Regions from separate parts of the Lysinibacillus sp. NPDC086135 genome, predicted to be linked through region 2. Evidence: riboswitches for the same ligand, from Rfam matches in the RefSeq annotation. Region 2 holds a riboswitch; each other region holds the start of a gene.
The links. Region 2 has a riboswitch for cobalamin ahead of cobT (nicotinate-nucleotide--dimethylbenzimidazole phosphoribosyltransferase). Riboswitches for the same ligand answer to the same signal wherever they lie in the genome.

Region 1 (7,923 bases), on a different contig from region 2:
TACCTTGCTCATTTTCATGTAATAGGGGGAGCAGTTCATCTTTGTCTGTAGGTGAGTTATCTTTAGAATGATAAATAACCTTACGCCAACCTTCTTCCATTAGCACTTTACCCTTAGAGATGAATTCTGCACGTTTATCAACAAGTGAATGAATCGTTGTGTAAGAAAATATGGCATTGTTGTAATGTGCTGCAATGACTTGTCTTGCAATTAAATCATAAATTTTTTCTTCTTCTGTACTTAGCTTTGCTACGTCTGGTATTTGCTCGGTAACAATAATTGCATGGTGATCGGTTACTTTTTTTTCATTCACATATCTTTTATTATTCATAATTGAACTTGTCGGTGGCGGAAGAAGACTTTTGTATTTATCAATTTTACTTAAATGCTCTAGTATCTTTGGTAGTGTTTTTGCTTCTTCATTCGTTAAAAATTGTGAATCAGATCTTGGATAGGAAACAACGCCCTTTAAATAAAGTCTTTGCAAAATATCCAGCGTATTTTGTGGTGAGAATTTATAAGCTTTGTTTGCTGTAGCTTGTAATGCAGATAAGTTGAATAACAATGGAGGAGCATATTCCTTTGTTTCTCTTTTAATACTATTAATTTCTACTTTTTTATTGATACAGAAATTAGCAATAGCATTAGCTTGTCGTTCTTCTTGAACTCTTGAATTGTTATCTTTATGCCATTTCGCTTTTAACAATTTTCCATCAAAATTAAACTCTGTTTCCACTTCCCAAAATGGTTCTGATTTAAAATTCGCAATTTCATGCTCCCTCTTTACTATTAGTGCAAGTGTAGGTGTTTGTACACGACCAATTGAAAATACATCTTTCACGCCATTTCTTTTGAGGAGTACCGTGTATAATCTAGATGTATTAATGCCAATTAGCCAGTCTGCACATGAACGACTTAGTGCTTCAAAATAAATGTCGCGTGTCTTCTCTTCTGGTAGTAAATTTTCAAACCCATTTTTTACAGCGTTTTCTGTTAAAGATGATATCCAGAGACGTTTCATCGGTTTATTAACACCGCATACTCTTAAAATGGTACGGATAATCAATTCACCTTCACGTCCAGCATCACCACCAATAATGATTTCTTGAATGTCTGGTCTTTTTACTAAACTTTTAATCACATTAAATTGTTTATACTTTGACTTAGTCACTTTATATTCAAATCGATCTGGAATAATAGGTAAAGTTTCTAATGTCCATTTTTTCCATGTAGGATTATATTCTTCAGGGGCTTTCAGTTCACATAGATGTCCAATCGCCCATGTGATAAGTGCTCCACCTGGAAAGTATGTGTTTGGCTTAACTTCAAAAAAACCAGGTTTTTTTGTAAAAGAAAAGGGGGCAGCTAATTTTGCAGCCTGGTCTGGTTTTTCTGCAATTACTATTTTCATATGCTCTTCTCCTATTAATAATAATTACAACTTTATGTTTAATAATTATAAATGAATTTTAAGTATAACGGTTATATTAATAATTGTGTCCTATCTTTTATTAGGAAATCCAATTATGTTGACTAATAATCTAGGCTTTTAGACATTTTAATTCAGTCAAAATAACAAACCATGTAACAACACCGCCTAAAGAAAAAACATTATTACGAGTAATGGAGACGTGTGGTAAAGGGATTGTAAATGAAGATAGTAATGAAATCATGGAGGCTATTTTAAGCGGTTATAGCATTGGTACCCCGGCTACTCGGGCAGAGACGATAAAGAAACTTATTACAGTCGGCTATATAGCTATGGAAAATAAAAATTTAGTGTGTACGGAGCTTGGTAAAAACTTGGTAGAAACTTTTCTTGTAAAAGATTTATTTGATATAGCGTTAACTAGTTGATTAGAAAAAACATTATCGGAAATTGAAAAGAGAAAGTTTACGAAGGAACAGTTCCTACATTTAGTTGTTAATTTTCTGTCAATGCCGTTGAAACGATTAAAAATAGTGAAGATGTAACACTCAGTAAAGTAAATATGTGCCAACTAACTTTTTTTAACATATTTATAAAAAGATAACCAATATATTTTATTTTGTTAAATTAAGATTGTCCTCACTGATATTAAATATAGAGAAGAAAGAGATTACTAATAGTGTACTGTGAGGAATTTGTATAGTAAGTAAGATAAATCAACTATCTAAATTTATTTATTTTTCTAATAATAATTAATGTTCAATGCTGCTATTTTACGGCTATTAAACGCTCGTTAATTAATATTTTTACTTTAATGTAATATATAATATAATTGCTATCTGGAAAATATTCTGATATTGTTCCTCTTATAACTTAATAAAATATTATTTTGTTGGTGCGAATGACTTGTTCGTTTGCTTAAAAGGGAAATCGGTGCAAATCCGATGCTGTCCCGCAACTGTAATGGAGAGTCTATACAATATGTCACTGTAGCGAGCTATGGGAAGGCGTATAGATAATGAACCTAAGCCAGGAGACCTGCCAATAAAAGCAACAAACTTACATAGAACCACGAGGATGGTTGTAGTGACTGGGAATCGACGCCTTTTATTTAACTATGACATCCTCTTGTAGATAAGGGGATTTTTTTATGCCCTTTGCTTTAAGAGAGGAGAGCGTTTTGAAGAATCCAACAACAAGAAAAATCAACCTACTTTTAGTCGTATTAACTGGTGTCGTTCTAATATCCATGACATCAGCGATAATGGTAGGCTCTGTGTCTATTACACCTAGTATTGTATGGCGCATTATTTTATCGCACATCCCGTTCAATCCACTTGGCATTACATTGGATTGGAGCCGTTCACAGGAAATCATCATATGGCAAATTCGTACTCCCCGCGTAGTACTTGCCATAATAGTCGGAGCGGGTCTTGCCATTTCGGGTGCTGCTATTCAAGCTTTAGTGCGCAATTCAATCGCGGACCCCTATATTTTGGGGGTATCTTCCGGTGCATCTGTCGGGGCTACATCTGTTATTTTACTTGGCACATTTTCATTTTTAGGTATGTATGCGCTATCATTTGCTGCTTTTATAGGTGCGACAATTGCAGTACTGATTGTGTTTTTCTTAGCACGAGTTGGGGGGCGAATTTCAGTTGTTCGATTATTATTAGCCGGAATTGCCGTGTCACTAGTTTTGTCAGCAATGACGAATTTTATGCTCATGATGACGAAGGAAGAGGGGGGCATAAAGGCAGTGATATATTGGATGATGGGAAGTTTGGCTGGAGCGAAATGGGTGAATATAATGATTCCGTTCGTAGTTTTAACGATCGTCTACATAATTTTACGTCTACATTCACGCCATTTGAATTTACTTTTACTTGGCGAAGAATCTGCTGTTACGCTGGGGGTTAATTTAGAGAAATTTCGATTGCTACTAATTTTAGTAATTTCCCTATTAACAGGTGTCCTTGTTGCTGTAAGTGGTGCAATTGGCTTTATTGGCCTGATTATTCCACATATCGTACGCATGATTGTCGGCTCAAATTATAAGTTTGTACTGCCAGTCAGTGCATTAATTGGTGCGATATTTTTAATATGGGCTGATGCAGTTGCGCGCATTGTGATTGCACCTGAGGAAATGCCGATTGGAATTATTACGGCTTTATGCGGATGCCCATTCTTTATATGGATGTTGCGGAGGCAAATGTATTCTTTCGGGGAGGAGAATTAAATGGTATACGTTGCAAAAAACGTTACTTTTGCCGTGCAGCAGGTGAAAATATTAAACAATGTTTCTGTACATATTCAAGAACGCGAGTTTGTGGGCATAATTGGCCCTAATGGCAGTGGGAAATCGACCCTATTAAAAAATATGTACCGTATGCTACAACCTCAAGAGGGAGAAGTATTTTTATTTAATGAAAATATTTACAAGCAATCTTCAAAGGTGATAGCAAAGCAACTAGCCGTCGTAGGGCAGGAAACACCAGTGCTATTTGAGTTCACTGTTAAGGATCTTGTGGCAATGGGACGTACACCGCATAAAAGGCTTATGGAAGTAGATACAAAAGAAGACCTAGCTATTGTTGAGGAATCGATGCAGCAAGCAGGGGTACTGCATTTAAGTGAACGTACTTTTAGTTCCTTATCTGGTGGTGAGAAAAAACGGGTCGTTGTTGCAAGGGCATTGGCGCAACAGGCTAAGGTCATGGTATTAGATGAGCCAACGAATCATTTAGATATTCAACATCAACTCCAGCTCATGGATTTAATACGGGGCTTGCCGATCACGGTCATTGCAGCCTTACATGATTTAAATATAGCAGCAACTTATTGCGATAAAATTTATGTTTTAAAGGACGGAGAAATTGCGGCATATGGAACTCCGGTTGATGTATTAACACCCTCATTGCTACAAAAGGTGTTTGGTGTACATGCGGAAGTTAGTGTACATCCTGTCACGAAAAAGCCGCATATTTATTATATATCTGAGCAATTTTTATAGTTAGTTAAGGGTTTTACATTTCTTTCTATATAGTATTTAGAAAAAAGGAGAAGTAGACATGAAGACATTAAAAAGCGTATGGCTTGTTCTTGCAATCGCAATGCTAAGTATGTTAACAGCTTGTGTTAACGAGGAAAAACAGGAGTCATCATCGCAAAGCGAACAAGTAGAACCAGCAAAAGCAGGAGCAACGGAAGTAACGATTGACAATAACGATACGACACAAGTCTATTCGGAAGCACCAAAAAAGGCAATTAGCTTAAATCAGCATGTGACAGAGATTATGCTAGCGTTAGGCTTAGAGGATTCAATGGTCGGAACAGCGTATTTAGATGATGCAATTTATCCACCGTTACAAGCAGCATATGAAAAAGTTCCAGTATTAGCTGAGCAATACCCAACAAAGGAACAAGTGATTGATGCAGGAGCAGATTTTTTATATGCAGGCTGGAAAAGCGGGTTTAGTGAGAAGGGTGTCGGAACATCAGAAGAACTAGAAGCACTTGGCATCCACACTTATTTACATACATCTTCAAGCATTAAAAATCCTAAGTTAGAGGATATTTTCGGGGATATCCGCAATATTTCTAAGATATTCCATGTGGAAGACCGTGGAGAAAAATTAATTGAGCAAATGACAAAAGATGTAGAGGACATTCGTACGAAGCTTCCGCAAGAGGAGGGTAATTTACGTATTCTTGTATTTGATAGTGGTGAGAAAGATGTTTTCACTGCTGCACAAAACTTCATGAATGAACTTGTGACAGTAGCAGGTGGAAAAAATATATTCGGCGATGTTGAGTCTGGCTGGACAACCGTTTCAAAAGAAGATGTAGTTGAGCGCAACCCTGAAGTTATCGTTGTAATTGACTATGGTTCAACTACTGCTGAAGAAAAAATTAATTTCCTAAAAAATGATCCGGCACTAAAAGAAACGGAAGCGGTAGTAAACGGACGTTTCGTTATTTTACCACTATCAGCAGCGTCTGAAGGTGTTCGTGCGGCTGAAGCAATTCGAATTTTGGCACAAGGATTTTATCCAGAAAGCTTTCAATAAAGAAGAGGAGCTAGCCATGTGCTAGCTTTTTTCATAGGAGGGTAAAAATGACTATAAATGCTTTTAGCCATAATATTCCTGAAAAAACATTTGCTAAGTTAAACAGAGAGGGTGAATTTACGCGTCTTGCTGTGAGTCCTGGCATTATCAACAAACATTATACACCAGCACAATTTCAAACAATCGCAGAGGTAGTCGGAGTGAGTGGTGCTATTAAATATTCTGCGTCCTACAGTATACTACTATCTGTACCGACAATAGAATTTACGGCGGCCAAAAGGAAGTTGGAAAAGGTGGGCTTATATATTGCAAAGCAAGGTCAGATTGTAGCTATGAAGGCTTGTGATTTTTGTGATGGCGATAAAATGGAGGCAGCACAGATTACAGAGGAGCTGTATCAGCAGCTTGAAGGCTTGGAAGTACCAAGCAGGATTCGCATTAATATGAATGGCTGTGCATCAGCTTGCTATAATGCCGTTTATGATGATATTGGGCTTGTATATCAGAAAGATAGTTTCGATGTGTATTTAGGGGCAGTTCCAATGGGGAAAAATGCACAGGCAGGGGAGCTATTTGTGAAAAAAGTGCCTGTACAGCATATTGAAAGTCTTTTACAGGAAATAATTAGGGTCTATAAAGAACTTGCTCGCCAAACAGAACCCTTTTATAAATTTTACAAGAGAACAAAAGATGCAGACTATTGGCAAACGATAAAAAATCACCCAGGTAATCAACTACTATGAAAATAGTTCCGCGGATTCTAGTAGGATATGATGAGCTACATACAAACAATTCGTAAGTTGATTGAGAATGGCTAGCCGACGGAACGGTATTGGGGAATGATTAAAAAATGGTCTAAATTCGGTGTTCAATTTAAATGGTTCATCACCAAAAGTGGTGGATGACTTTTGTTAAAACTTCTACTATGTAAATAGTTGATTGGAGTGGAGACTGGGCGACTCCTCGGGGGTCAGCGATAGAGGAACGAAGGCTAAAAGCATCACATCCTGTGATAACGCCTTCGTGACCAACATCGTGTTGGCCCGAGACCCTGCAGCGCAGCGGATGTTTTCTGTGCGAAAGCGTAGCGACAGCAACACCAAAAGCGGCACATCGGACGCCCCCAGGAAGCTTTGCTCTGTGCGAAAGCGAAGCGGCAGCAACAAAGCGCCCAGTCGGAACGGAAATCAACCACATGTTTTGCTGATGATCCAATTAAATGTGAAAAATTCAAATAAAGAGTATTTTAGCTAGAAGACGGAGTTTACTAATAATAAGGATAAAAATTACGAATTAAACAATATGAAGGTTATTTTAGCCCAATGTGTACTTCTAAAATGAAAGTAGGATAGCGTGTTCGATAGAGAACGTGCTATCCTATTTTTATGCGAAATAGATATTAAAGAAAATGACTATGTAAAGTCATTATTGATCGTTAGAAGATAAAACCCATAGCGAGAGGCGTAGCATAGTAGGTAGACGAAGTGACTATAAATTAATAAAAGGAGATATGTGATGACTACTATTAAAGAAATTGGAAGCTTATGTATTACTGATAGCGATGGCCACATTATTAACCATTCAGACTGGGATAAAATCAACCCAATTTTTCATCCTGTGATCTACGATGTGGTTAATACGTATTCCACTCACCTTCAAGATGACTTACATAGTGTATACATAAGAGGATCCATTCCAAAAGGGATAGGTATTGAAGGCGTAGCTGACTTAGACACAATAGCGGTTACAAAGCAAAACCCTAATAAACCACAGTTAAAGCGGTTAAAAGAAGTAGAACAAGAATTAAATCAAAAACATACTTGTGTAGATGGTATTGAACTAAGTTTATACTGTGTAGAAGATATTTTAAATGCGTCATCTTTTTCAATCATTAGTTTCATACTCAAAACCCATGGAATATGTGTGTTTGGAGAAGACTTGATACCCCAATTACCAAGATATAGAGCTGACGAAGCTTTAGCAAATGACCACCTTATTCATTTACAAGGTCAAATTAAAAATGCCTGTAATGATCTTCAAGATAATTCTGATATGGAGGATATGAAAGATTGTTGCAAGTGGATTATGAAAATTTTAGTAAGAGCAGGACTTGCGCTTGTCATTACTAAAGCAAACACATATACAAGGGATTTATATCCTGCTTATAAATTGTTTTCGGAATATTTCCCTGAAAAGGAAAACGACATGAAAAAAGCGCTAGAATATGCCATAACACCCATAATAGATGCAAACCTATTGTTATCGTTTTTAAATGACTTTGGAACGTGGATGATTAGTGAAGCTGATAAATGGTTACAATTCTATAATCCCAATAGAGAATTAAACATGAAAATATAATCTAATGAATAACTTACGAAGTTCGAATTCACGTTAGTAGCTACAAATGAAATTAGCTTTGTTGAT
Region 2 (7,923 bases):
TTTGTTAAACGGATTTCAGTTAAAAGGAACTGTGAAATCCTATGATAATTTTACAGTTTTATTACTAGATGCTGAAAGCAAGCAACATCTTATTTACAAACACGCTATTTCTACATTTGTTCCAGCAAAGCAAGTAGATTTTTTAGAAACAGAAGAATAGAAACATGAGAGTAAAACAGTTAGTGTTCATGACACTAGCTGTTTTTTTGCCCACAGGCTATAATGTAAGAGGAAATCGACATATTGGAGGACTACACAGATGAAAACTATGGAAACAACAGAAATATTAGGACTATTAGATGCGAACGAAGATCTATACATTATTGATGTTCGTGAAGATGATGAAGTAGCACAAGGCATGATTCCCGGTGCGCAGCACATTGCTCTTGGGACAATCCCAGAGCGTTTAGGTGAATTAGATGCTACTAAGCCATACATTATCGTTTGCAAGGCAGGCGGTCGTTCAGCAAATGCTTGTGCATACCTAGAAGCTCAAGGCTTTGACGTAACAAACCTTGAAGGCGGCATGCTTGCTTATGATGGAGAGTTAGAATTTAAATAATGGTCGATTAAACCTCGAACGCATTATCAAGACTTAAATTGTAAAAATCATAAAATATAAAGGGTGATACATATTAGTCATATATAATATGTATCACCCTTTTACTTCTTGCTCAGTAATTGCACCTGATTTGGATATTTATGTTAATATCGATGGTTATCTTGTGAAAAATTTTACAGTTTAGTTGATGAGGAAAAAATTACATATATATAATAAGGCCATACATTGTTAAGATTTGATAGGCCAAGTATTCTAAGGAAAGAAATTAGAGTGGGAACGTTTCGCCAACAAGTGGAGACGTTTTTTACTAACCATGCAGTATACTATCGAAAAATAATAAGAGTAAAGAATTAGGACATAAGAGGGTGTTTTTTATTGAAAAGAAAATTTCAAAGACTTTAAAACGAATAGAAGAGGATATTAAATGATGATTTAGGGAAAGCAAGGGATAGATTACACGGGTTAATAGCAACCTTTCCTAATGAATTAGAACTCCGTAAAAAGTTGGGAGACATTTATTTTGAGTTAAAATATCCTGCAATGGCTGGTCGATACTGGTATTTAGAAAAGAATAAGACTCCAAAAATGGTACATGCGTGTATTGAATTTGAAAGCTCTATGGGAAATGACATTAATAATATAGCAAGAGCTTTAAAGTATAAAGGTGATATTGAACTTTTAAAAGGACTGGATTTAGACCCAGCACTTTTATCTATCAATAAAGTAAAAGAAAAATTAGTAGAGGAACCAGATGCTTCAATAGAGGGTGAACATAACTGGATTATTTTTGGTTGTCTTTCAATCATAATTTTAATATTTATTTTTGCATTGGTTGGAGTTTATACATTTTTTAAATGGATATTTTAAATCAAAAATTTTTTTCATTAGAGGATAATGGAAAGAAATTTTTTACTAACGAGATGCAATAGCTGGCTGTATGTGAATGTATAAGGTACATAGAAATAGCGTTAGTTCAAGAGGTGAATATTCCCAATTGTATGGAGGAGTCACGTTGGTGAATGAAGTAATTACAAATGCTAAAGAAATGATTCAAAGGTCTGGAACATCCACTAGGATAGCCACAGTTAGAGAAATAAATGACCTAAATGAAAAACTAGATATTAAACTTCCAGAGTGGTTGATAGAACTAATGACTACGGTAGAAGTGTGTGATAGTAAATTGGTAGTTCCTCTAGATGAAGAAGCTGAATTGCGAATAGAATTCTTGAATCCAGAGAGTATTAGTAAAGAATGTTTATTATATGTTCCAGGATGCGCAGTACATAAAAACGGTTATATTTGTATCGGGTTAGAAATAGGTATTGGAAATCCATACGCAATAAATATACATGAAGGAAATAATCCTCCTGTCTATTTATTAGATCATGAATACGGTGAAGAGACTGAAACGATAATTGAAAATAAACTAACTGTTGTAAAAAAATTATCCGACCTTTTCCTGGTTGCGACTATAAAAAAGGAAAATTGTTGAATAGCACTTTTAAGACTTGATTTACACTTAAAAAATTTAGATAGGAAAACACCTGAATAAATACGATAACTTTTAAGTGTTTTAAAATTATGAGGTGACGAGTGAGGATAGGTGTGGAGAGATACATCAAGAAATATATACAGGGTTTTTTATTTGCAATTATGTTACCAATTTATGATGCATTATGGAAGCTTTCCTGGAATGATGGGGAGTGGAAACATTGGTTAGCGATGGCATTAATATTACCAGTCGTTGTTTATTCTTTTTATGATGCCGGTAAAGAATTCATGAAAGTTCGAACTTTTTCAAAAGAAAGTGTTTTAATGTATGTTTTTTAGGGTTGGGAAGTATTTCGTTTATTGTGGTGGGGAATATCGTAGGCTTGTTTAACTTTTAGTAAAATATGATTAATAACATATGCAAACCTAAGGGGGTGCGTTAATTAAAGATCATTGAGTTACATACGCAGCTCTTTATTCTTTTTTGAATAGATAAAGCTCAAATAATTAGTGATACCCAATTAAGCAGTTATACCGTTTTCCCTGGTTTTACGTTCCAAGATGTTTCGAATGAATATTATATTATGATATGTAGAGAACCCTGTAGCTCATCGGAGAATTTGCGATAAGTACAGGGTTCCTTTATTTAACGAGAAATTCTTTAAATTACTCTGTAATCAGTATCGCCGCTGGGGTGTTAAGCGAGCCAGCTGTAGAAGTATAGACTGAATGTGTAACACTAGTTCCTTTAGGTATAGTAAATGTAGCAATCCGAACACCTTGGGTATTGGAAGCCAGTGTAGGAACACCGTAAGTTGGACCATTGTTCCAACGTACAGCGCCGCCATATGAACCTCCACGACCTGTCAAATAGACCTTTAATGCCTTATCGGCTTGAGTTGGGTTTTTGAAAGTGATATTCGCCTTATAAATAACACCATAATGCCCCTTATTAGTTGCTACAGCTTCGCTAGGCATATAGCTAGTGTCTTTAGTCATTAAGTTGTCATTAATGCCATTATTTATAGAGAAACTTTTATTGCCGTCTCCAACAGTATATAGAGCAGCAGCACCATCTGAAGTACCATAGCCGTCGATATTGGAAAAGTTCCAAGAACCACGCGGATGAGTTCCAACTGGTGACACAACTGCATTTTGATTACTACGAAGATCGGCAGTAGTACTTTTAGCAGCTACTGTTCTGACTTTATAAGACATTGGAGAACTAGACGATAACGTAAACTCAATAATTCCACCCACCAAATAACCATTTGGTACTTTCCATTCTTTAACTAATCCAACTTTCCCCGCTGCAATGGAACTATCAACCGGAGAACTAGGCGTTAATGTATTTCCGAGTAAAGCTTTTGCGGCACATTTCCCATGAGCTACAAAGTTGGTAATAGTCTCGACACAGTCTTTAACACCAGAGACTTGATAAGTACTGCCACTTGAACCATTACCAATGGTAACACCAAACTTGATAGTCGCACCTGTGTTATTTAGATGCCAAACAAACATTCGATAAGTTACACTCTGTAATCCAGATGCAGTATCAGCCCAAAGCGTTGCAAAACCATTAGTAAATGGAACAGAGCTACTAATAGTTTCTGGATTATCAGACAAGAAGAAACGTTGATTATTACTTGCTTTACCGTATAATTTTAAAGATGGTACCACATTTGGGATTGTCGCAGCAGTTAAATCAGATTGAGAACATGAAGCCATTATTATTTCCTCCTAAAAGTTATTTGAGATGTGAGACTAGTGGATGTCGTTGATTAAGGTTATCCACGAACCTTGTTATCAACGATTTCTCACACTCATATAAATAAAGTGATTAAGAGGGGGAATAAAACAACCTTCATTTTATTTTTTTTTGCAATCATTTAGGCTAAGGGTGACGAAAAAGCTCAGATGCCTTCAGTAAAGAGTAGCCTTTAAGCTATCTTCTTAAAAGTACAAATTGATTTTTCTTATATTTTCAAAAATTCTTATCGGCTCCAATTACAGGGACAGTTGATTGGACGCGGTTATCAGATACGTTTACATTACCAAGTGAAACCGCGTATATACGTGTCGATTTATTATTTAAAGGTATGAGATATAATATTCGCTTTCTTGTCCCGGTTGATTGTTGAGTCACTTGGAAAGTCGGACTCAGAAAAGTTGGCAAGAAATATACAATTTCACTAATGTATTGACACAAAAACTACTTTGACGTAGATTTAAAGTAATTGCATAAGAGCATTAGGTGCCCATTGCGGGAGAATAGGGAATAAAGTGAAAAGCTTTAGCGGTCCCACCACTGTAAAAGAGAGTTTCATAGAGAATGCCACTAGCATCGTTCTGGGAAGGTTCTATGAAATGTTGAAATTGAGCCAGGAGACCTGCCTATCTGCTTCGGTTATATAGACGATGGAAAAGTCTGTAGTTTATTTGTTATGGAATAAACTACAGGCTTTTTATTTTTTCTATAAATCATTCTTCAAGTTACAAGGGCAAAAAAGAAAGGGGAAATTTTCATGCAATTATTACAACAGACGATTCAAAACATTCAAAGTGCTGACTACATAATGATGGAGAAGGCAAGAGAACGCATAGATGCACTTTGCAAGCCGCCTAGAAGCTTGGGGAAACTGGAGGCCCTTGCTGTGCAACTATCCGGAATTACAGGCGAACTATTTCCTGCGATTGATAATAAAGCAATTATTGTCTGTGCCGCAGATCATGGTGTTTGTGATGAAGGGGTGACATCTAATCCACAAAATGTAACAGTCTTTCAAACATTAAATTTTCCTAGAGGAGGAACTGGTGTCTGTGCCATCGCAAAAATCACAGATGCTAAAATTGTCACAGTTGACGTTGGTGTAAAAGAAGATATTCCACATGATGCTGGTGTTATCGTAAAAAAAATTAAATATGGCACGGACAATATGGCAAAGGGCCCTGCTATGTCAAGGGAAGAAGCCATTCAATCTATTGAAGTAGGAATTGAAGTAGCTACAGAAGAAATAAAAAATGGGATAAATGTACTCGGGACAGGTGAAATGGGTATTGGTAATACAACACCGAGTGCTGCCATATTATCGGTTCTTCGTGAATGTCATCCGAATGAAGTGACAGGCTTCGGTGCAGGTGTTGGACCAGGCGGGATAGCGCATAAAGTACAAGTCATTTATGATGCTATTGCATTAAATAAACCAAATCGTGATGATGCTATAGATATTCTTGGAAAAGTCGGTGGATTAGAAATAGGCGCTATGGCTGGGGTGATACTTGCTGCCGCTGCACATCGTAAACCTGTTGTTATTGATGGTTTTATTTCTACCATCGCTGCCCTTATCGCTTACGAACTTGAACCTAACGTAAAAGACTATATCATTCCTTCGCATGCCTCTGAAGAACCAGGTGCAAAAATTGCCGCTGAAATGCTCGGAGTTGAACCGATGTTGCAGATGAATATGCGATTGGGGGAGGGCTCTGGTACAGCTTTAGCCTTTCCTATTTTGGACGCAGCGTGCTCTATGATGAAAAATATGGCTACTTTAGAAGAAGCAATGTTGCTGTTGAAAAAGTAACTTTATTACGCGGATCACGGTGTGTGATAAACGAAGTCATGGATAGAACCGTCAAAATCGTGGATAGAACAGCCGAAGTCGTGGATAGAACCGTCAAAATCGTGGATAGAACCGTCAAAATCGTGGATAGAACAGCCAAAGTCGTTGAATAGAACCGCTAAGAAAGAATGAATTTAAAAATTAAAGCCCAAATATCAGATTTGGGCTTTAAATATGCAACAGTATATCTATGCTCGATTCAACTTCCGTAACGGTAAACGCCATTTCTTTATATATGAAAGTATTCTTAGTACTGTGATCACACCAAATAATACATATAAAAAGATATCCCCTGAAAATAGTTGAAGTCCTATGATAAGCCCGGCTAATGCTGCCCAAACACCATAGATTTCATCGCGGAGGACTAATGGTTGTCGTCTAGCTAATAAATCACGAATAATTCCACCGCCTGACCCTGTTAAGACAGCAGCAACAATAACGGCACTAATAGGCATGTCGAGCTTCACAGCATAAAGGGCACCTTGAATCGCAAATGCCGATAATCCAATAGCATCAGTGACATTGCCCCAACGATGCCAATGTTGAATGAGTCGATGTGGAAATAAAAAAAAGAGCGTAATAGCTGCAATGGCAATTTGGAACATTCTATCCTGCCCCCACAGTGTTGTTACAGGTAAACCTATAAGTAAGTTTCGTATAGCTCCACCACCAAAAGCAGTTACGATACCGAGTATATATACACCGAATAAATCGTATTCTTCCTCCATTGCAATTATTGCCCCGGAAATTGCGAAGGCAATTGTGCCAATGATACTAAAAACCTCCCAAGCCAACCCTTTCACCCCTTATGTGAATAAATCATTTTATGTTGTTGTAGATTAGTTACTGTATCTACAAGTTTTCGCAAAAAAAAAGCATCGACTTATGATTTGGAATTATCAGATACTAAATATTTTATTATAGCAGAATTAAAACTTTAAGTTCGTAACTACTTCTTTTCAACAGAAATATCCCAGCACTATAGGTGGATGAGATGAATGCGGATTTAAGTTACTTCAAGGTATCCAAACACCCTGTGCCTGTCGCAAAAGGATAGCTAAAAAGAAATGAAAGCCTTCGTTGGATGTCACGCAATTATGCCGAGTCATAATTGATCTTAGTGCCTAATGCAATTAGCAAGCTTTGCAGGCAAGCTCACAAATTGTTAAGATAAGATTTGAACAAATGTGAAATGGAGAAGAACAGTATGACTTTTACAACCAATTTATCAGAAGAAACACTAGCATTAGCTGCTAAAATAGAAGAAAAGGTACGCCCTTTTCATGCAAAGGTAGAAGACATGGCGTTCTTCAATCAACAAAAAGTGCTTGCCGCGTTCCGAAAGCATCAAGTAAGTGACTATCATCTGCACCCGTCTAATGGTTATGGCTATGATGATGAGGGGCGTGACAATCTAGAACGAGTTTATGCAGAGGTCTTTGGAGCGGAAGCTGCCATTGTACGTCCGCAAATTATTTCTGGTACACATGCAATTACACTTAGCTTATTCGGAGTACTACGTCCGGGTGATGAATTACTTTATATTTCGGGTCAGCCTTATGATACATTGCAATCAATAGTTGATGGTGGCGATAAAGATACTGGCTCTTTAAAAGATTATAAAATCGGTTATAGCCATGTAGATTTAATCGATAATCAAGCGATCGATTGGGAAGGTGTTGCAGCTGCAATTACACCAAACACAAAAATGATTGCTATCCAACGTTCGAAGGGCTATGCAACACGCCCATCATTTACCATTTCGCAAATTACAGTCATGTGTGCAAAAATCCGTGAATTAGCACCGGATGCAGTTATTTTCGTTGATAATTGCTACGGTGAATTTGTTGAGGCACAGGAACCGACAGAGGTTGGGGCTGATTTAATTGCAGGCTCACTCATTAAAAATCCAGGCGGAGGCTTAGCGAAAATTGGAGGTTACATTGCTGGCCGTGCAGATTTAGTAGAAAAATGTGCTTATCGTATGACATCACCAGGTATAGGTGCTGAAGCAGGAGCAACATTAAATACGCTTGGTGATTTCTATCAAGGATTTTTCCTTGCACCACATGTTGTATCTCAAGCTTTAAAAGGTGCGATTTTCACGGCTGCTATACTAGGAGAAATTGGTATGAATACATCACCGAGCTATGATGCTAATCGTACAGATTTAATTCAATCGGTTTCTTTCCAAACTGCGGAACAAATGATTGCTTTTTGCCGTGAAATTCAAGCGAATTCACCAATTAA
Region 3 (7,923 bases), on a different contig from region 2:
TCCGCCGGAGGCACTTCTTTCAGCGGATGTTTGGACACCCGCTATAAAGTGACTTATTCTTTCGATACATAAAACACAGCTGAAAAAAGTTAGATGAATAAATCTACAAATTCATGAACAGCACTATTTTCGAGAATCTCTTTATTAGCACAAAGCTCATTAATTTTACTTAATTGTTTTTGAGAATAATGTGTACTAATATTTTGTCGGAACTTATCAATGATTTTAGGGAATGCTTCCTCACGACGGAAACGATGTCCTAAAGGATATTCACACTCTACTAATTCTGATGATGTCCCATCTTTGTAATAAACTTGAACAGCATTAGCAATAGAGCGCTTTTCAGGATCTAAGTAATCGATCGTATATTGTGAATCTTCAACAACAACCATTTTATTTCTTAGTTCATCTATGCGTGGATCTGCTGCCACGTCATCTTCGTAATGGTCTGCGATAATATCACCATAGATCAGTCCAATTGCTGTGATGTATTGAATACAGTGATCACGGTCAGCTGGATTATTCAATGGGCCCTCTTTATCAATGATGCGAATAGCTGATTCATGTGTCGTAATGACAACTTTTTCAATATCATCTAAACGATTTGTCACTTCATGATGTAAATGAACTGCACATTCTGCAGCTGTTTGCGCATGAAATTCAGCCGGGAAAGAAACTTTGAAAAGAACATTCTCCATAACATAAGAGGTAAGCGGTCTTGCAAGCTTTAATTCTTGTTTATTAAAGAGTACGTCTTGGAATCCCCAGCCAGGTGCAGATAAGGCCGTTGCATAACCCATTTCACCTTGCACAGTCATCATGGCTAATTGTACGGCTCTACTTGTCGCATCTCCTGCTGCCCATGATTTTCTTGATCCTGTATTTGGGGCATGGCGGTATGTTCGTAAACTTGAATTATCAATCCAAGCATTTGATAATGCATTGATAATTTCTTGACGAGTTCCACCTAATGCCTTTGTCACAACCGCTGTTGTCGCAATTTTGACATATAATACGTGATCTAAACCAACGCGATTCAGACTATTCTCTAATGCTAATACCCCTTGAATTTCATGGGCTTTAATCATCATTTCTAAAACGTCTTTTATTTTAAGAGGCTCTTTGCCTTCAGCAATACGTACACGACTCAAGTAATCCGCAACTGCTAATATGCCACCTAAATTATCAGAAGGGTGTCCCCATTCAGCCGCAAGCCATGTGTCATTGTAATCTAACCAACGAATCATGCAACCAATATTGAAAGCACCTTTCACTGGATCAAGTACATAGGAAGTTCCTGGAACACGCGTACCATTTGGAACAACCGTACCGGGTACAACTGGTCCAAGTAGTTTCGTACATTCGGGATACTGTAAAGCCAAAATGCCGCAACCTATAGTATCTAATAAAACATAATGTGCTGTTTCGTAGGCTTCTTCACTTGTAATCGTTGTATTTAATACATAATCGGTAATATCAGTTAGTAATTGATCTGTCTTAGATAGTTCATTTGTTTTTATCATCTATATCTTCCCTCCGTTGCATGAATTTGCCATACTAGTATACTGATGGACATTGGTCAGAATGCCCATCAGCTCTATGGCGAGTTGTTAAACTTGATTATACCGACAATTCTTCAAGGTTATGACGCTCGCCAATATAATTGACACGAGGTCTAAATAATCTATTATTGTCATGCTGTTCAATTACATGAGCACATAAGCCGATCGTTCGTGAGCCAAAAAAGATTGGCGTATATATTTCAATTGGCAATCCAAGCATGTAGTACACTGGTGCCGCATAATAATCTAAATTTGGGTATAACCCTTTTTCCTGTACCATCACTTTTTCACCAGCTTCACACATGTGATATAAGCGATGATCTCCTTGCTGCAAACAGAATTTGTGTAAAGCCTCTTTCATAATTTGCGCTCTTGGGTCCATTTTTTTCATATAAACACGATGGCCAAAGCCCATAATCTTTTCTTTATTTTGCAGTTTGTATTTCAGCAATGTTTCAAAGCCTTCTACTGTTTTGGCTTCAAGAAGCATATACATCACTGCCTCGTTTGCCCCACCATGTAAATTACCTTTCAATGATGCGACCGCGCCAGTTAAAGCACCATACAAATCAGATTGTGTTGAGGCAATAACACGAGCCGTAAACGTCGAATTTGGCATCTCATGTTCACTATATAAAACGAGTGATTGATCAAAAATTTCTTCTTCTAAAGCAGTTGGTTTTCTGCCAGTTATCATGTAATAAAAATTAGCACTATAGGAAAGCTGGTTATCAGGCTCCACGACATCTTGACCATTTAATACACGGTAGCTATTCGCTACAATATTTGGCATACCACCTAAAAGTCTATATGCTCGCGACAAATTCATTTCAGTAGAACGATCATTGATTTGCTGATCATAGCCTGCTAACACCGAAATGCCTGTTCTAAGCCCATCCATAGCATGCGTCCCATCAGGTAATAACTTGAAAATTTGAAAAATTTCTTGTGGAACCTGGTAATTGGATTTCAATTTAACCTGTAAATTAGCTCGTTGCTCGGTAGTTGGTATTTCTCCATGCAACATTAAGTAGACAATGTCTAAATACGAATATCTTTGTGATAGCTCAATCAAATCATAGCCTCGAATCACAATCTGACTTCCTACAGTGTCTAAAAAAGATAGCTTTGTTTCAGCGGCAATGATTCCATCGAGACCTGGTGAATAATTTAACTCCATTCATTACAACCCCTTTGTTTAATTATTCTTGTAAGCGTTACCATTAAAACACGAAAGAACAACAAAAAAACAACTTCTACCCCTTTGAGAAGTTGTTAATCTACAAAAGCATGATAGAGCAAATAAACAGTGAATTTACATGAATTCACAAAGATCATGTAGTAGCTAACACCTCCCTATCCTCGTAGGTCAATTGATGCTTATTTAGTGGCAGGTCTCCTGACTTATGATCAACGCTACAATAACACCTTCCCATTTTGACAAACAAAACAGTGGCCTTGTTATTGAACTCCTAAATACAGTTGCGGGACAGTGTTGGACTCTCACCAACTTCCCTTTTAATCAAATGGAAACAACTCCATTTGAACCACCAAAATTTAGCATATTCAATTTGTCATTTTACCTTAACATAGAGTTTTTAAAACAAGCAATATAGGTAAAATTCGGAAGAGACAGACTATCATTAACTATTTTTCTTTTTTGGTGAACTATTCTACATTTTTTAGCAATATTTCGTATAAAAAAGATTTTTAAAAGGATCCCGCCGAACCGGCATTAGAGAGGTTACTTTAAAAGAAAGGCGATCTCTTTTAAATTTGAGCTTTATTAATCGTGAGAAATTTGGGTACATTTAGGAATTACGAAAATTTATAGGCAGTAGTCCGATTATAAGTGTTGGAGCAACGATTCTTGTGCTGAATGATGAAAGGCAAATTCTCTTGATATAACGAATCAGGGGTTATCTGAAGGCCTAAACAAACTATTGAGGAAGTATCAATTTGTTTTAGTGATATTGTGAGTTCTCTTCCTGTTTGGTTACTAAAAACGCCAGGATCAATGATTTACCAATGATCCTGGCGTTTCGTTTTTCTATTGACCTATGCCGGTTTTATATTTGTGTTCAGCAACTTCGTTTATTGTTCCTATATGGACGACTAGCTTGCGATACATCATTTAAAGAAAATAGGAATTGTTATGAATGCTATTAGTTTATTCATTTTTTTATCTCTCTTATGAATAAGTAAGTTAGAAAGTTGTTCACTAGATGGATGAATATATTAAGTTATTCTTTCATTTGAAAACTAGTGCAAATGATTTGTTGTTCGTTTTACAAATAATGCTAATACAGACCGATTACTGCCACAATCACAATAGTGCCGAATGTAAATTGTGTACCTACTGCAACTAGAGTTTCAGGGCTTGCTTTTGAATGCTCTACTGTAAAGCGGTGTTGTCCTGTTGTCATAAGTGTAATGGCTAATGCGGTACCTGCTGCACCTGCAATTTGCTGAAGTGTGTTTATGACAGCGGAACCATGAGAATACAACTGTTTTGGTAAATCATTAAGTGAGTTTGTTTGCGCCGGTATAATAGTTGTTGAGACACCTACGTAGAAAATCATACATGAAACTATGATTAACCAAAGTGGTGTTGTGGCACTAATGACAAAGGATAATATACTCGTTGAAATAACTAAGCATAAGAAACCAAAACGTAAGTAAAATTTTGGACCAACACGATCAAACGTTTTTCCGACAATTGGAGCAAAGACGGCATTTAATATGTTTCCTAATAACATCGCAAACCCAGCATTCGTTGCTGAAAGTAATAATGATCCTTTTAAATACAGTGGCATAAGAATCGCAATGGCTAACAGTAATGCGAATACAATAAATATTAAAACTGAACCAATAGCGAAATTACGATATTTGAAAACATGTAAATCAATCATCGGATGCTTACTTGTAAATTGACGCCATATGAAAAATAAAAGAGCTACAATGCCCACTACTATTATGATTGTTGCCAATGTAGAATCTTTCTGAAATAGTACTTAGTCCATAAATAATACTACCAAATGCAATTGTTGAAAGAACGATAGATAAATAATCGATTTTCGGTTTTGTTAGCGTTGAGACATTGTACACTTTTGGCATAAAAGTGAAGAAAATAATGATATATAGGGCAATGCTTATCCAGAAAATATAATGCCAGCTAGATATATCGACGATAATACCAGCGATTGTTGGCCCAGTTGCTGGAGCAAGTGTAATGACCATTCCCATTGTTGCACTACGTTTTGCGATTGGTACAACCATGAAAATTACATTAATCATAAGGGGTAAAATTAACCCTGTACCAACTGCTTAAATCCCGTGATAATAATAAAATTGAAAATGTTGGCGCTAATGCACCAATAATTGAGAATAAAATTGCGATTATAATAATCCAACGTGTTGAAATCCATTGAATAATAAGGGCAGAAATGGGTACTAAAATTCCCAATACTAATAAATAGCCTGTTATTAACCATTGAGCACTAGTTGCACTGACGCCAAAGTCTCTCATAACATCGGTCATGGCCATATTCATGGCTGTCTCTCCAAAAAGGCCCACAAATTTGATTCATAATAACGGTATTGAGTAAATATATGCACTCTATTGCGGAAGAAAAATTATACCCTTAGTAACACAATAAGATTATAATAAGAGGCTGCCCCGTTAGCCCTCCATGAAGCGCGAAAATAATCTCTTCACCACAGAAAATGAAAGATGATTAAGTTCTTTCATGGGAGTTGAATAACAGGTAGAAAAAGTTCCTGAGACTATACTTCTATTAATTATACTCAAACTATATCTTAAAACACACATAAAAGCTGAACTAATATCAAATTAGTTCAGCTTAAAAAATAGCATATTATAATGTTGCACATTGTATATAGATCCAGAAATATTAAGTTCATTACTTTAATTATTGACTTTTAATAAAATAAATAAGTATCCTAGAGTTATTTTTATACTAATTTAGCGTGTACCATAATTACCAAATTTATATTTAACTAAAAAACATTATAATAACAGATAAGGCTATCAAAATCACTTTGTCTTACTCATCAATCTTGTTCCCAATCTGCTCAGCAGTTCATTCGATAGGCTGCCAGAATTGTTGGCGACCTCTGGTGCAGTTAGTTCCATTTCACCATCTCTACCAATTATCGTAGCAATATCGTCAACTGCCACATGAGGTATATCCGTTACATCAATTGCTAGGTGATCCATACAAATTCTCCCAACTATTGGTGCTTGATATCCATCTATTAATACATTACCTTTCCCACAAGATAAATTTCTTGGTACTCCATCAGCATAACCAATGGGTAATATGGCAATTAAACTATTTCTGCTTGCAGTAAATGCTCTTCCATAACCAACCGTCTCGCCTTCCTTTATCGCTCGGATAAGAATAACCTTGGATTTCAGTGATAAAACTGGCTTTAAGTCTAATTTTAATTTGGTTTGGTCAGTTGGCGAACTAAGAACTCCATATAAAGCTATACCAGCTCTTACATAATCACATTGGAGTTCTGGATAATTCAGTAATCCATAGCTGCTCTGTATATGCACTTTATTCGGGTTAACCCCGTTTTCCAACAACATACCTATTAAACTATAAAAACGGCTTATTTGAATCTGTGTAAATTCTACATCCTTAGGTAAAAGACTATCTGAAACACATAAATGCGTATAAATTCCACAAACACCTAATTGCTTTGTTTTAAATATCTCGATTATCTCAGCTATATCATCAACATCAAACCCAAGGCGTTTCATACCAGTATCAATCTTAATATGTGATTTAAGATTGTATCCTTGATGACTTAAAGCAACGGCATAATTATAATCAATAAGGCTTTGTATAAGGCTGTATTTATGAAGTTCTTTCGCTCTGGTTGGACAGGTATAGCCCAAAATCAGTATTTCACCTTTAACTCCATATTTACGCAATTTAATACCTTCATCTATGGTTGCTACCGCAAAGGCTTTTACACCTATTTGATTTATGAATGTCGAAACTTCAAAGGTACGATGCCCATATGCGTCTGCTTTTACGACAGCCATCAGTTCGCAATCTTTTGGCATTGATTCCTGTAAGATACGTACATTATGCTCAAGATTGTTCAAATCAACCTCAATCCACGATCTGTTCATACTATTTTGTACCTTTTTCCTGTAACGCAATTTCAGGCGACTATAAAGCCGCAAAATAACAATAGATGCAACGATAGAAAGGACAGATACAACAACATAGTGAATAAGACTATTCTCTACTAAAAGCGGCTGCATACGCAGGATTGTGGCAAGCATTCGTACTAAGACAATGATCATTGGATGAATAATATAAACAATTAAAGTTAACGAGCTGAGTGCCTTAATTCTTTTTCCCTTCCAGTAGGTAAGGGCATTAAATAAAAAGAACATACATGGCAGAAGCATCATATACATACTGTCGTGTCGTTGTACTCCCCACTGATGAAGTGCCATCCCCTCGCCAAACAAAAGTGCTAAAGATATGACAAATCCAATAACACTTTTTTTGAGGCTCACTTTTATTGCTTTATCCGCTATTATGCCACCAAGGACAAAAAATAGTGGGGCAAAGAAAAGTCCATTTCGTGTGTAATCAGCTACCTCAAACATCAGCTCGAACATCTTTTTAAGAAACGGTATTTTTTCTGCAAAGCCGTAATAGCTATCGCCAAGCATACCCACTACATAGAGAATCATAGTAACAATGAGTGCGAAACTCACCCCAACTCTTTTCAACAGATACCATGCAATTGCAGCACCGATGATCGATGCAGGCAGGTACCACAAATGATATAAGGTACCATCGAAAACAATATCTTTCATGATGTTTGGAAGTAGGTTATCCATCGAAAAATAGCCGTTGTAAATGTTTAAAGGTACATACAGCAAGATGGCTATTACATATATAATAGACGTCTTTTTGAGAAAGATTTTCAATTTATCGGAATTGTCATTGTACCGGGAAATCAGAAAAAAGCCTGATGTCATAAAAAAGAAAGGTACGGCAATACGTGCAATAATCCGAGTTAAGATGAAATCGCCTGTTTCACTGTATGAGAATAACGGAGATGTATGGACGGCAATAACTAGTAATGCGGCAGCAAATCTAAAATAGTCAATGCCTGCATATGCTCTATTCCTGTTCATTTTGTCACCTCCAAATCGTCACAATAAAACCGTCTACATTATTGCCAGATACTTGATAAATTGAATGCTCCGGTATAGTAATTTCCACCCTTTCTGTATGACAAGGCACGAAAAATAGTTCGATTTCTTTTCCGTCATTGCCCAATATACGAAGATGTTCTTTGT
Region 4 (7,923 bases), on a different contig from region 2:
AGCTTATTTCGATCATTCGTAGAGCCTACACTAATAACGCCTTCGTAAGAAGCAGGGAAGGAGTAATTGTCTGTCGATTCATTTCCAGCAGCTGCTACAATGGTAACTCCTTTATCAATTGCTTTCTGAACGGCTTCCTGCATTAATGGAGATTCACCATAACCGCCAAGGCTCATATTGATAACATCTGCGCCTTGCTCAATGGCGTAAAGGATTCCTTGTGCAATAACGAAATCATTAGCGCCATCTTTTCCGTTGAATACATCAATTGGAAGAAGCTTGGCATTTGGATTAATTCCATGTCCTCCAATACCATTATCTTTTGCCGCGCCAACAATTCCTGCTACATGTGTTCCATGCTCACTAGGATAAGATGTATTGGCAGGTGCTGCTGCATTATATGGTGGAAGCACTTGAGATTTTAAATCTGGATGTTTAAAATCCACACCACCATCGATAACAGCTACTTTTACATCATTGTTGCCTGCTAATTCTAGTGCTTTATCAATTTGAAGTAGACTCAAATGGTACATATCCTGTTTCTTTGGATCTACTGCTGTGCCAAAGGAATGATACACGTAGCTTGGAGATACTTTTTTAACTCCTTTTTGTTTCACATAATATGAAACTGCTTTTTCTAAATCTGTTCCTTTGTTCAGTTGGATAACATCGTATCCTAATGAAGGAATAGAGCGGATCACTTTTGCGCCAATTTTTTTGTGCACATTCTTATCAAGACCGGAATGTTTGACGATAATCGTATCCTGACTAATCCATTCTTTTTGATTCTTAGATGTTTGATCCTTATTGCTAGCTACTTTCACTAACTCTTGGTTCTTCGCTGTTTTTTGTGGCGCTTCAGCAAAGGCAGAAGTAGCAGGAACCATTAGTGCTGCAGTTGCTACTAAAGCAACTGATTTTTTTTTCCAGTTTTTCAACTGTTTTCCCTCCTTGAGTGTGCCAAATATTTGTGACATCTATACTAATACGTATGACTAATAGAAAAGTTTCGTAATAAGTATATATTTTTCCAAAAGCACCATTCTATATTTTACCATATTTCCCCCATTATAAAAATATGTAGAAGAGAGGTCGAAACATTCTACTCGATTTGTGAGATTGGAGTAGGAGCTTGGATTCAACCATAATTGAATTGTACCAACTATGAACAAATTGTCTTAAAGCTGCTCAAGAAGTCTGTGTAAATCTTTCTTCGAACGGGGCATTTTAATGTTTTTTTTAAATAACTTTTTCTTTTGCAAGGCAATGGCCATTTCAAAGACCCATGGGCGTTCAAGATGGGCTCTTTCAAGCAAATCCTCTTGGAAGAACATTGCAACTGGATCTCCATTATAAATAATTCTCCCAGCTTCCATCACGATTATTTGATCTGCCCATTCATAGGCTAATGAAATATCATGCGTAGCTAGTAAAATTGTTCGTATATCGTTCTCTAACGTAGCTAAATACTTTAAAACTTGTGCACTATAATAATTATCTAGTCCAGCTGTCGGTTCATCTAATAATAAAACGGAAGGTTCCATTGCAAGTACTCCTGCCATTGCGACACGTTTTTTCTGTCCAACACTTAAAAAATGGATCGGTTTATCTAGCAATGCTTCGACTTCGGTTTGAGCGACAGCCCACGCAATTTTCTCTTCAATTTTTTCAGTTGTCCAGCCAAGATTCAAAGGACCAAATGCAATATCTTGCTTAACTGTGCCAGAAAAAAGCTGATTGTCGGCATCCTGAAAAACAATACCAACCTGTTGGCGCAATTTTTTTAATGCTTTTCTACTATAGTTCAGGTCATTGCCACAAAAGGATATACTTCCAGCGGTAGGCTTCAAAATACCATTTAAATGCTGAAATAACGTTGATTTTCCAGCTCCATTATGACCGAGTAAAGCGATTTTTTTCCCCTTTGGAATTTGAAGTGTAATATCTGTTAGGGCATAAGTTCCATCTGCATAAGCGTAGGATAAATGTGTTAAATCAAAGTATAAATCTGTCATCAGAAAAACCCTCCATAAATGATGAGGAGTATAAAAATAGTAGCAATACCTACCCAATTTTTCGCGTTATAGGTAACATCGTCTTGCCAATAAACAGTTTCGCCACCACGCGCTTCCATCGCATTGTTTAGCTCACGACTTCGTTGGAACATCTCGACAAATAAAGCTGCAATTAACATTGATACCGAACGGAGCCACTGCATAGGGGAGCTGTATCCTAGACGAGCCTGCTGGGCAAGATGAATTTTTTGCATACTATCTAAAAAGATAAAAATAAAACGATACGTTAGCTCTACTAGCTCTACAAATAGAGTTGGAAGTCGCCATTGTCTTAGCACGTAACAAATAGATTGGACTGATGTTGTGAGAATTAAAAAATACAAACAGCTAATGCTGCCAAGGACGATGAAAAAAAGCTGTTGCGCTGTCACGAGGCTCGCTCTGCCGATAAAAATCGTCCAACTATTAAATGAAAATGACCAAATATACGTTGGTAACGTGCTAGTTGTTGGCGCTATAGAAATTAAAATTGACACTAAACTTGATAGTAAAAAAAATCCAGGTAGCAATAGTAATTTAGCATAATATTTAGCAGGGATTTTTGCGCCTAAAATGATAAAAGCACTCATCACAATAAATGTAATGAGTGACATTCGTTCATCTCTCATGATAAGCGACAATATAAGTAGTCCAAGGGATAACGTCGTTTTTTCTAACGGATGAACAGACGCTAATTTATTCAAATAAGCATACTTATCAATGAGTAACATCGCTTAACCCTCTTTATGTTTGCCACGCATTAAGCCAATGAAATAGCCGATAAATCCAGCGCCAATAGCAGCTTGTAGTGCGAATAATAAGCTTTCAATTTCACCACTTGGTGGCTCCCATAAGCTTTCAAACCATGGCTCGTAGTTTGCATCAATTTCACTAATTGCTGCTTCCGCTTCGCCATCAGCCCCCTCGAATTCTGCACCTTTTTGAATAAATAGGGGGATAATTGCTAGGAACACAACAATGGCTAAGAGCAGTAAGTTCTTTTTCATGTTAGTGAGCCTCCTTTGTTGAGAAAACACGTAGAGCTTTTAATTCACTCACATTGTATTTTTTCAGAAAATTCATAACGATCACTGTTAAAATTCCTTCACTAACAGCAAGAGGAATTTGTGTTAACGCAAAAATACCAGCAAATTTTGTGAATGAAGCCATAAAGCCACCGACCTCAGAAGGGAAGGCAAGAGCTAATTGTACAGATGTGACAACATATGTACCTAAATCACCAAGCATTGCTGCTAAAAAGACGGCTACTGAAAATGATAATCCCAGTTTTTGTGAGCCCTTAAATACATAGTAAGCGATAATAGGGCCCATAATTGCCATGGAAAAGGTATTTGCCCCTAATGTTGTAAGCCCACCGTGTGCTAACAGTAAAGATTGGAATAATAATACGATTGTCCCGATAACACTCATCGCTAATGGTCCAAAAAGAACTGTCCCAAGTCCAACTCCAGTTGGATGCGAACAACTCCCTGTTACAGAAGGGATTTTTAAGGCAGATAGTACAAAGGCAAAGGCACCCGATAGCCCTAATATCATTTTTGTTTCAGGATTTTCTTCAATGGTTTTACGAATAGAACGTAATCCTAAAATAATAAATGGAATCGATACGACCCACCAAAAAATCGCCCATTCAATTGGCAAAAAACCCTCCATAATATGCATCGCAAATGCACGATTTGGCACGAATAAAAATGCCAATAAGAAATAACTAAGCTTCCAACCTGAAAATTTCAAGAATCTCTCCTCCTAGCTTTAAAATTTTTCGAATTAGTATGCGATCGATAAAATTTCGCCTTGGCGTAATTGTAGCTGCCGCTTCGCTTTCGCTACAGAAAACATTTGTAGCTGCCGCTTCGCTTTCGCGCAGATAAACAATGCGTCCGGATTTTGAATTGTGCAAGCACAATTCATTCCTTTCAAAGTCCGTGACATCCGCCGGAAGCTTTTTTTCATTCAGTAGGTGTTTTGGCCCGGTTGGAACCATATCTGTACTCATCTACTACCTTGAGATGGAGTCTCTTCTGAATGAAAAAAAGCACTTCTCCGATAGTGGAAAAGTGCATGCTAAAAAAGCAAATAAAATTCTAATCTGCTAAGCCGCACACCCATCCTCGTAGGTTGAAACGATCACATATTTTTCGGCAGGTCTCCTGGCTTTAGTTCAACGTTTTATAGGCCTTCCCATCCTTTGGACAGTGACATTCTCTATAAAACTTCCTAGTACAGTGGCGGGACCGCGCCGGACTTGAACCGGCTTCCCTTTTAAGCGAAATGCTGAACAATTCGCACCGAAAAAAGATGAAGTTGTGAGATTTCACGACAAAGTGTAACATGAATTTCCATATATATGCTATGATTTTTATAGAAAAATTTTAAATTAATAGTCTACGTCGAAAATTTAGATAAATCAAAAAGAAATGTCGCGTTTTTCTATAGAATTTTAAAAAAATTGTCACAAATTAAGAAAGTAATATTGAAATTTTTAAAAAATAAGCTATGATAGAAACAGTTTTCAATTACATTAAAATTCTTTCAGCAAATGTCTTTTGTAGCGAAAGTGAAGCGTTAGCTACAGAAGTCTCCTACCTCTATAGATGGTAAGATGAATGCTGATTTAAGTTCTTTTCAGCGGGTGTCAAAACACCTGTACCTGCTGAAAGAAGTTAAAGCCTCCGGCGGCTGTCATGCAATTATGCCGAGGCATACTTGATATATTAAAAATTCATATAAAACGTCCATAAGTGCTTGAATATTCAAGATAATAGGGAAATCGGTGAAAGTCCGATACAGCCCCCGCTACTGTAATAGCTGATGAAATCGCGGATGCCACTAGTGAAAACTTGGGAAGGCGCGAAAGTAAAAGGAAGCTTAAGTCAGGAAACCTGCTTATGGGATGATACATGCAAACTTTTCGGAGGGAGAAGTTGAAGCGAAAGCGAGTACCCGTATATATTCGTTTTTATTTGGCTTCTACAAAACCTTTACTCTTCGTCTAGAGTAAAGGTTTTTTTTTCCTAAAAGCAAATGAGGGGAGAACGACTATGACAACTTGGAATTTAGAGGGGATGAAAACACATCTTTTTATTTGTAATGGTAGTAGCTGTATGAAAAAAGATGGGGAGGACATTACACAGGCGATCCGTGATGAAATACAGTTGCTGGCGCTTGATAAGGAAATACATACGACGAGAACTCGCTGTAATGGCAGATGTAAAGATGCTTGTGTTGTCATTGCATATCCTCAGGGAAATTGGTACCGTGTGCCAACAACGGAGCATGCGAGAGCACTCGTACAAGATTTAAATCATGAGTCGTTACATAATGAGCATGTCTTTACATTGCAGGAAGGTTCGTTACAGCGTACAGCACAAACAACAGCCATTAAAGGCATTGAAAAGGTGAAAGAGGGGTAACAAAATGGCACAAAAAGGTAAGATTTTCGTAGTTGGCTTTGGTCCTGGAGACTTTAAACATATTACGACTCGTGCTGTGGAGGCACTACAACAAAGTGATATGATTATAGGCTATAAAACGTATGTTGAGCTTATTCAGGATTTAGTTAGTGCAAAGTCGATTATTAGTACTGGTATGACGGAGGAAGTTTCACGTGCACAGGAAGCGGTACGTCAAGCAGAGGCTGGAAGTATCGTATCGGTCATTTCTAGTGGAGATGCCGGGGTTTATGGAATGGCAGGATTAGTGTATGAGGTATTAATCGAGCTAGGCTGGACAGAGGCAACTGGTATCGAGGTAGAAATTGTTCCAGGTATTTCAGCTATTAATTCGTGTGCAAGTTTACTAGGTGCTCCAATTATGCATGACGCCTGTACCATTAGTTTAAGTGACCACTTAACACCTTGGAATTTAATTGCAAAAAGAGTAGAAGCGGCAGCAATGGCGGATTTTGTTATTGCTCTTTATAACCCGAAAAGTGGACGTCGTACGAGACAAATTGTAGAGGCACAACGAATTTTATTGGAATATCGTTCGCCAGATACACCAGTTGGACTTGTGAAAAGCGCATATCGTGACCGCCAGGAAATAACGATGACTACTTTAGCAGAAATGCTTGAACATGATATCGGCATGTTAACGACAGTTATTATTGGGAATTCAACAACATTCTTCTACGACAATAAGATGATTACGCCACGTGGTTATCAGCGTAAATATACACTTGGTGTAGAAAAACAACCGTTACGACCGCATCAACGACTTAAGGAAGAAAATGAACCATGGGCGATGAATCAAGAAACAGGAGCAGCGCGTAATGATTTTGCGACAGATCCTAATGCAAATCGTATTAAGCCCAGTTTAGCCATTAAACCACAACCAAAGTCTAACAAATCGTCACTTGAAATGGCAACAGCAGCTCTTGCAATGGTAAAGGGAACAAACGCTGTGAAAGTATCACCTAAGCGTGTTCAACAAAAAATCGAATCTATTTTTGAATTAGCGGTTAGTCCTGGGGTAGCCAATAAGTTCTTTACGCCTCAACAAATGAAGACTTTAGCTGAAGTAGTTGGTGAGGAAGGAACGATGGAGTATACACCAGACCATCAAATTCATTTGAAAATTCCAACGTCTGACCCTGAAGAAATTACAGCAAAGCTCCGTGAAGTTGGCTTTTTACTTGCACCACTTGGTGACGTGCTTTCGTTAAAGGCTTGTGACTTCTGTTACGGAGAAAAGGTCGATTCGATTCCATATGCAGAAGAGATTCAAGAAAAGCTTGGGGGTATGGCGTTACCGAAAACATTAAATATTGGCTTTAATGGCTGCGGTATGGCGTGTTATCGAGCAGTATTTGATGATATTGGCATCGTTTATCGTAAAAGTAAATTTGATGTTTTTATTGGTGCCAAGCCGGTTGGTCGTACAGCTCATGCTGCACAGCCTGTTGTTGAGGGGTTAGAGCCTGAACACCTCATACCACTTATCACCGACATTATCGATGAATATAAAGCAAATGCGCATCCAAATGAACGTCTGTTTAAATACTTCAAGCGTGTGAAAAAGATCCTACATTTTACGTATCAGGATATGTCTTCAAAAATAAAAGTAGAGCCCGCTCCATGCGGCGACTAGTGAGGAGTAATGAGATGAAAGCAATTTTATTTGTCGGCCACGGGAGCCGTTTAGAAGCAGGAAATGAAGAGGTACGCACGTTTATCGAGCAAATGACACCTCGCATTGATGAACGTTTTTTAGTAGAAACATGTTTTTTAGAGTTTGCCTCGCCAAACATTGAAGAAGGTATTACGAACTGTGTGAAGAAGGGTGCTACAGAGGTGCATGTTATTCCGATCATCCTGCTTCATGCTGGACATTCAAAACTACATATTCCAGCAGAAATCGAACATGCGCGTGAGCATTATCCAAATATAACGTTCACATATGGGCAAACAATCGGTATCCATGAAGAAATATTTGCTATTTTAGAAGATCGTTTAGTAGAAATCGGTTTTAATGCTGAAGAAGAACATGAAGATACTGCCATTTTATTAATTGCACGTGGTGGCAGTGATCCTGCTGCAAATGGTGATTTTTATAAAATTACACGCTTGTTATGGGAAAAACTCCCGGTTAAGTATGTGGAAAGTGCATTTATGGGTGTCACTGATCCGCGTGTTGAAGAAGGAATTGAGCGCTGTGTGAAGCTCGGTGCTAAAAAAATTATTATGCTACCGTACTTTTTATTCACAGGTATCCTAATGGAACGTATGAACGGTATGTGTCAGCAATTTAACGAAAAATATCCGGACTGTGATATTCAAATTGCTAACTATTTTGGCTATCATGAGCGTTTACAAAATGTACTATTAGAGCGTATTGAGCAAGCTGTAAA

Region 1: it holds a riboswitch for cobalamin, as region 2 does, so the genes downstream of both, ACIPKN_RS24345 (FecCD family ABC transporter permease) here and cobT (nicotinate-nucleotide--dimethylbenzimidazole phosphoribosyltransferase) in region 2, are expected to answer to the same signal.
Region 3: it holds a riboswitch for cobalamin, as region 2 does, so the genes downstream of both, mmgD (citrate synthase) here and cobT (nicotinate-nucleotide--dimethylbenzimidazole phosphoribosyltransferase) in region 2, are expected to answer to the same signal.
Region 4: it holds a riboswitch for cobalamin, as region 2 does, so the genes downstream of both, ACIPKN_RS13485 (hypothetical protein) here and cobT (nicotinate-nucleotide--dimethylbenzimidazole phosphoribosyltransferase) in region 2, are expected to answer to the same signal.

The regions. Positions count from the first base shown of each region.
Region 1 covers NZ_JBIVCA010000027.1:19,802-27,724, forward strand. The annotation lists gene ACIPKN_RS24335 (DNA topoisomerase III) at 1-1,411, opposite strand, end outside; gene ACIPKN_RS24340 (DNA topoisomerase) at 1,573-1,857, shown strand; cobalamin riboswitch at 2,306-2,489, shown strand; gene ACIPKN_RS24345 (FecCD family ABC transporter permease) at 2,679-3,668, shown strand; gene ACIPKN_RS24350 (ABC transporter ATP-binding protein) at 3,669-4,442, shown strand; gene ACIPKN_RS24355 (ABC transporter substrate-binding protein) at 4,501-5,499, shown strand; gene ACIPKN_RS24360 (precorrin-3B methylase) at 5,547-6,242, shown strand; gene ACIPKN_RS24365 (nucleotidyltransferase) at 7,015-7,857, shown strand.
Region 2 covers NZ_JBIVCA010000003.1:340,354-348,276, forward strand. The annotation lists gene hfq (RNA chaperone Hfq) at 1-160, shown strand, start outside; gene ACIPKN_RS06645 (rhodanese-like domain-containing protein) at 260-562, shown strand; partial or broken gene ACIPKN_RS06650 (DUF6584 family protein) at 937-1,429, shown strand; gene ACIPKN_RS06655 (SMI1/KNR4 family protein) at 1,578-2,054, shown strand; gene ACIPKN_RS06660 (hypothetical protein) at 2,168-2,392, shown strand; gene ACIPKN_RS06665 (hypothetical protein) at 2,720-3,781, opposite strand; cobalamin riboswitch at 4,288-4,465, shown strand; gene cobT (nicotinate-nucleotide--dimethylbenzimidazole phosphoribosyltransferase) at 4,579-5,634, shown strand; gene ACIPKN_RS06675 (hypothetical protein) at 5,658-5,786, shown strand; gene ACIPKN_RS06680 (trimeric intracellular cation channel family protein) at 5,862-6,467, opposite strand; gene ACIPKN_RS06685 (methionine gamma-lyase family protein) at 6,881-7,923, shown strand, end outside.
Region 3 covers NZ_JBIVCA010000013.1:109,079-117,001, reverse strand. The annotation lists gene prpD (2-methylcitrate dehydratase) at 90-1,523, opposite strand; gene mmgD (citrate synthase) at 1,621-2,742, opposite strand; cobalamin riboswitch at 2,935-3,129, opposite strand; gene ACIPKN_RS17290 (MFS transporter) at 3,863-4,552, opposite strand; gene ACIPKN_RS17285 (efflux MFS transporter permease) at 4,482-4,859, opposite strand; gene ACIPKN_RS17280 (hypothetical protein) at 4,852-5,115, opposite strand; gene vanT (serine racemase VanT catalytic subunit) at 5,620-7,758, opposite strand; gene ACIPKN_RS17270 (D-alanyl-D-alanine carboxypeptidase family protein) at 7,763-7,923, opposite strand, start outside.
Region 4 covers NZ_JBIVCA010000009.1:145,189-153,111, forward strand. The annotation lists gene ACIPKN_RS13460 (S8 family peptidase) at 1-938, opposite strand, end outside; gene ACIPKN_RS13465 (energy-coupling factor ABC transporter ATP-binding protein) at 1,179-2,015, opposite strand; gene cbiQ (cobalt ECF transporter T component CbiQ) at 2,015-2,785, opposite strand; gene ACIPKN_RS13475 (energy-coupling factor ABC transporter substrate-binding protein) at 2,789-3,061, opposite strand; gene ACIPKN_RS13480 (energy-coupling factor ABC transporter permease) at 3,063-3,809, opposite strand; gene ACIPKN_RS13485 (hypothetical protein) at 3,784-4,071, opposite strand; cobalamin riboswitch at 4,199-4,383, opposite strand; cobalamin riboswitch at 4,798-4,979, shown strand; gene ACIPKN_RS13490 ((2Fe-2S) ferredoxin domain-containing protein) at 5,117-5,488, shown strand; gene cobJ (precorrin-3B C(17)-methyltransferase) at 5,493-7,163, shown strand; gene ACIPKN_RS13500 (sirohydrochlorin chelatase) at 7,178-7,923, shown strand, end outside.